DNA from 2 places in the Clostridium sp. FP1 genome. Region 2 is predicted to be linked to the other one. Evidence: predicted binding sites of a transcription regulator. Region 2 holds the regulator's gene; the other holds the start of a gene.
The links. The regulator Rex, encoded in region 2, represses fermentation and respiration genes when NADH is low (regulators of the CRP and FNR family bind a similar motif). The targets are predictions, from matches to a motif close to ATTGTTAANNNNTTAACAAT.
Positions count from the first base shown of each region.

Region 1 (3,218 bases), 250 kb from region 2:
CTTATAGCTGTTCGAAGTCTACTAATTGCAAGAGGGTATTCTGCTCTAATATAAATATCTCCGATTGAAGCACCAATACTGTAACCTGCTATTGCCATAGCTTCTAGAATACTGTGAGGGTCTCCTTCAAGAATAGAACGATCCATGAAAGCACCTGGGTCTCCTTCATCAGCATTACAAATTATATATTTTTGATCAGCATCGTACATTTTAGCAAAAGCCCATTTTTTACCAGTTGGAAAGCCGCCGCCGCCTCTGCCTCGAAGTCCTGAATCGATCATTAGCTTTATAATCTCATCTTGGGACATTTCTGTAATTACCCTGCCTAATGCTAAGTAACCATCTTCAGATATATATTCTTTTATGTCTTCAGGATTAATAAGTCCACAGTTTCTAAGCGCAATTCTTACTTGTTTCTTATAGAAAGGCATATCTTCTTGTTTTTTTATTTTTATACCCATACTTGGTTCTTCAAATAAAAGCCTATCAACTATGATACCTTTTAATAAGTGCTCTTTAACTATTTCTGCGGCGTCAGAAGGTTTAACATTAACGTAAAATACGTTATCAGGAGAAACCTTAACGATAGGACCTTTTTCACAAAATCCAAAACAGCCAGTAATAGCAGCAGTTACTTCATCAGTTAGTCCGTTTGCTGCGATTTCTTTTTGTAGGTTTGCTAATATCTCATCACTTTTAGCGGATTTACAGCCAGTACCACCACAAACGGATAAGTACCTTGTACATCGATTACCTTCAGAAGCTAACTCTTTTTCTTCGTTCATTTCCCTAAGGTCTAACAATGTATTATATCTATTTTGAATTTCTTTAAGTTCATCAAAAGAATTAATTTTATTCAATGTATTTCCCCCTCCTATTCAGCATACTCGGTTGCAACGTACTCGCCTGTGGCGTACTCAGATAGTATCTTATTTACTCCGTCTACTGTAACATGTCCATAAACTTTATCGTTTATAGTTACTACAGGTGCAAGACCACAAGCACCTACACATCTTAATGAGCCTAATGTAAATTTACCGTCACCAGTAGTTTCGCCAGTTTTAATCTTTAACTCCTTTTGAAATTCTTCAAGTACATTTCCAGAACCTCTAACAAAACAAGCAGTACCCATGCAAACATTTATTACATATTCACCTCTTGGTTTAATAGTGAAGTAAGAATAGAAAGTCACAACACCATAAACTTTTGAAACTGGAATATTTAACTTTTCTGCTACAAAGGATTGTACCTCTTGAGGTAAGTAGCCGAATAGACCTTGCGCTTTGTGAAGCACTTCGATAAGGGCACCTTCTTTACTTGGCAGGTCAATAATAAATTTTTCTAAAACTTTGAAATTTTCTGCGTTTAAACAATTAGAACACACTACAATATACCTCCTTTAAAATCTATGATTACATATAGACATATTATAAATTTAAAATTACAACTCACCATAACCCTACAATACACTTGAATATTGTGAAAAATTAAACTTTAACAAATAATATTAGAATTGCTTTAGTAGTGAATATATGAACTAATGTCGTTAATGTATTAAATATACGTAAAAATTAAAGAGGCACATTGTTATACATTTCAAGGTAAATCTTATTATTCATATATTCATAAAAATTCAAGTATACTGCATGAAATATATTATAATGGAATTTTAGCAAAAAATCTAGTAAATAATTAGTTAATTTTGATTATTGAAAAAATAAGGAAAAGTATAGTAAAAGATAAGGAAAAGTATAGTAAAAATTAACATAACAATTAACAATGATATGTTAATTTTAGAGGAATTCGATGCTATAATAAATAATATGTAAAATCTTGTATACCATTACTGAATGTGCTATAATTTGCTTATTGTTGAATGGGAGAGATGTATATTATGGATTTTGATATTTTTAGTGAAATGATAAATAAATTAAATGGTGTTACTAGTACAAAAATAATACATCAAGATAATGATATTCAAGAGATACATATATTGGCTAATACTTTAAGGGCACCAAAGCAAATAGTTAGAGATATTGAGTCTATTCTTTTAACCTCCTTTGATTATAGAATAGATAGAAAAGTTATTAGTATTGCACAAATTGAAACAGATGATTGTGACCCTATTAAAATGATAAAATTTGGTGGTATCTCCTTAAATGTGAAACCGAACATGTTAGAATGTAGCGTTAAGCTCCTTTATGAAGAAGAAGAATTTTTTGTAACACAAGTGGGAATAAAAACTGCAGCTAACAGAAAAAAAATAGTAGCTAAAGCAATTATTGATGCTGTAGAAAAAATCCTTGGACAAGTCTTTATATTTGATGTACAAGATGTAATTAGTACTACTAATAGGGATATAACCTTTATATCAGTTCTTGTAAATATGGTTATAAATGAATCAGAAGAAACCATGGTAGGATCTGCAATTGTAAAAAATGATATAAATGAAGCTATTGCAAAAGCCACCCTAGTAGCTATAAATGGAAGAGTACAAAAAACAAATCTTAACAACTGTTAAAGTTGTTAAAAAGCCACCAAGTGGCTTATAAAATTGCTTTAAGGGCCGATACCTTAACATTTTTTTTAAAATTAGTTTATGAAATTATTATTTTAATTGTTTACTATAGCGGAGATAAATTATGATAGGTTATAGCGTAGCCCTATTAATTTAAATCAAAGGGGGATTTTAATAATGAAAAAATTAACTACAATATTATTAGCTATATTAGCACTTGCTATAGCTGGCGGATCAACAGCAACTTGGATGTGGTAATTTAGGACTATCGGCCTTTATAATACATAGGAGGAAAATAATGAAGAAATTACCGTTAAATCTAAAAATATATCTTATAACTACATATTTTATAACTTTTATATCTTTTCTTATTTGCTTCAAAACAGAACACATAATTTTTTCCTCAATAAGTTCAGATATTTTTATATTTTTTATATTTTTAACGGCTTTAACAGAAAGTCTTACAGTGATTTTCAAAAAAATCTCTTTTAGCACAAGTTTTGCAATTACAGTTGCTTGTTTTATTTTATTTGGAGCCTTAAATACAATAATAATTTCAGTATTAGGTTTTATATTTAGATTACCTAAATATAACAATAAATATAGTCACATATTTAATACACCTTTTTATGGAACATTATTTAATTTGTGTAGCTTAGTATTACCAATTATATATGGAAATTATTTTTACAAATTAGTA
Region 1 is NZ_JAAMNJ020000001.1:845,749-848,966, forward strand. Features, by position in the region: gene G9F70_RS04270 (NADH-ubiquinone oxidoreductase-F iron-sulfur binding region domain-containing protein) at 1-860, opposite strand, end outside; gene G9F70_RS04275 (NAD(P)H-dependent oxidoreductase subunit E) at 875-1,384, opposite strand; gene G9F70_RS04280 (hypothetical protein) at 1,895-2,521, shown strand; gene G9F70_RS04285 (HD-GYP domain-containing protein) at 2,817-3,218, shown strand, end outside.
Region 1: a site for Rex is predicted at 1,477-1,496, ahead of G9F70_RS04275 (NAD(P)H-dependent oxidoreductase subunit E). Genes of this name have one in related genera too.

Region 2 (3,218 bases):
TAACGCCTGTAGTTCCACATGCTTTTGATAATTCTTCAACAGCTATAACGTAAGATAAATTATCTCCACCCGCTCCACCAAATTCAGTTGAAATTGGAATACCAAGCATATGATATCTAGCCATTTTCTCTACAGTTTCCATAGGAAATCTTTCTGTTCTATCTATTTCTGCAGCTAATGGTTCAACTTCGTTTATTGTGAATTCCCTTACCATTTGTTTTACAAATTCTTGTTGTTTTGTCAATGAAAAATCCATAACCCTTCCTCCTCACTATTCTCTGATAAAAATAATAATTATTATCTTTATCTTGTTTTTTTAAATTTTATATTTATTTATTTATTTTTAAAGCATTTTTCTGATTTTTCAAGAAATGCTGTCATTCCACTTTTTTGATCTTCTGTGGCAAAGCACGCGCCAAAAATTTCAGCTTCATAAATCAAAGCTGTATCTATATCCATTTGCATACCCCTATTGATTGCTGTTTTACACAACTTAACAGCTATAGGTGCGTTGTTAACAATTTTTTTAGCTAATAGTTTTGCTTCTTCAATTAAATTTTCAGGTTCTACTACCTTATTAACAAGCCCTATTCTTAAGGCTTCTTCTGCATTAATAATTTCTGCAGTAAATAATAATTGTTTAGCCATACCTGTACCTACAAGTCTAGCGAGTCTTTGGGTACCTCCAAATCCAGGTGTTATTCCAAGACCTGCCTCTGGTTGTCCAAATTTTGCTTTTGATGAAGCTATTCTAATATCGCAAGCCATAGAAAGCTCACAACCTCCACCTAGCGCAAAACCGTTTACTGCTGCTATTATAGGTTTTTCTAAAGTCTCTAGTTTTCTAAATACTTTGTTTCCTAAATTTCCAAATCTTCTACCACCCATTGCATCGAGATCTTTCATTTCTGAGATATCAGCGCCTGCAACAAAAGCTTTTCCCCCGCCTGTTATAATTACTGCGTAGATTTGGTCATCACTAGCAATTTCATCAATTGCGAGTTCTAGCTCTTTTAACGTTTCTGTATTTAATGCATTTAGAGCTTTGGGTCTACTAATTGTAATAACTGCAACTTTGTCTTCTTTTTGAAGAACAACATTTTTGTATTCCACAACAATCCACTCCTTACGAATTAATATATTATTAACAATTTGTTAATAATATAACAATTAAGATTGAAAAAAAATAATTGAAGTACTTTACTCCAATTACATTATATCTCTTTTCTGCACTTATTTCAACAAAAAAAACACCTTTTTATTTAAAAACAGTGTTTTCCAACTTTTAATTATGCTAAGTGTTCCACCACTATTTTATGGATATGTCCTGTCATTCATTAAACAACTGAGGGTTAAAAGACTTTCACTTAAATGGACATTCTCCACTATTATTTCTTCTGGTACATCTAAATCTACAGGTGCGAAATTCCATATACCCTTAACCCCATTTGTTACCATCATATCAGCCACTGTTTGAGCATTGTTTTTGGACACACAGATTACACCAATGTCTATGGGTGTTTCTTTTAAAAATCCCACTAACCCATCTATATCTATTACTTCAACATCTCTAATTTTCAGTCCTATAAGCTTTGGATTAATATCAAAAATACCCGCTAAGTTAAATGCCAGCTTTTCAAAATTAGTGTAATTTGCAATAGCTTGCCCAATATTGCCTGCACCTACTATTATCATCTTATATTCTTTTGACAATCCTAGTATTCCGCTGATTTCATTTAATAATTCTTTTACATTATACCCGTACCCTTGTTGTCCAAAATCTCCGAAGCAATTCAAATCTTGTCTAATTTGAGATGCTGTAAACCCAATTTTCTCCCCTAATTCTTTTGAGGATATTCTATCTACATCATTTTTTAAAAGTTCTCTTAAGTATCTATGGTATTTAGGCAATCTTTTAATAACTGCCATTGATATATTCTTTTTTCTTTCCACAGTTTACATCCCTCCACCAACATCATAAATTTCATATTATTTATTTTACCACACTATTATAAGTTAACACTACTTTTTATTACAAATTTAATAGTTCTTATTGTATTTTCCCCATTTTACTTCCTTTCTACACTATTTTTTAAAATTAATCCCACATATATTTGTTTTTCACTACAAAAGTTTCAATATAAATAGTACAATATTATATGAATGAACTTTAATTGTTATTTATAATTAGTAGAGTCTCATATTTTTAGCAATTCAACTACATTAATTACTTCAAATAGCATTGCATTTTATTATTGTAATAATATTTTAATACTACAGAGTAGGAAGGTGAACATAATAATAGTTCTAAGTTGCAAAGATATTCACAAAAGTTATGGTATAGATGTTATTTTAGACAAAATAACTTTTAGTATAAATGAAGGTGAAAAAGTCGGTTTTATTGGTGCTAATGGAGCTGGTAAATCTACACTTTTCAAAATACTTACAAATCAATTGGATTCTGATAATGGTGAGCTATTTATAGATAAAAACAAAAGAATTGGTTATCTATCTCAGGATCTAAGATTAAATTCCAATAATACTATATACGAAGAAACACTTTTAGTATTCGATAATCTATTAGCCTTAGAAAAAAACCTTAAAGATTTAGAATCAAAAATGAATGAACCTTATGATGCTTCAAAAGAAGAATACACTAACAGAATAATAAAAGAGTATACATTAACCTATGACCTTTACAATAATCGCGGAGGATACACCTATAAAGGAGAAATTAGTAGGGTTCTTAAAGGACTTGGCTTTATGGAAGAAGATTACAATAAGCCAATTAACATATTAAGCGGTGGTCAAAAAACTAGAGTTGCACTATGCAAGTTATTACTTAAAAATCCAGATGTACTTTTACTGGATGAACCTACTAACCACCTAGACTTAGATGCTATAGAATGGTTAGAAGATTATTTGAAATCCTATAAAGGGACTATGTTTATAATATCCCATGATAGATTCTTTTTAGATGCTATTTCTAATAAAACCTTTGAACTGCTTAACGGTCATGTAGATTGTTATAATGGGAACTATACAACTTTTATTGACTTAAAGAAGAAAAATTATGAAATTCAGTTAAAAGCCTACAATTTGCAGCAATCAGAAATAAAAAGACAAGAGGATATTATAACTAAGTATAGGTCCTTTAATAGAGAAAAAAGTGTAAGGGCTGCAGATAGCAGACAAAAATCTTTAAACAAAATGGAAAA
Region 2 is NZ_JAAMNJ020000001.1:592,183-595,400, reverse strand. Features, by position in the region: gene G9F70_RS03085 (acyl-CoA dehydrogenase) at 1-256, opposite strand, end outside; gene G9F70_RS03080 (short-chain-enoyl-CoA hydratase) at 334-1,113, opposite strand; gene G9F70_RS03075 (redox-sensing transcriptional repressor Rex) at 1,315-1,953, opposite strand; gene abc-f (ribosomal protection-like ABC-F family protein) at 2,299-3,218, shown strand, end outside.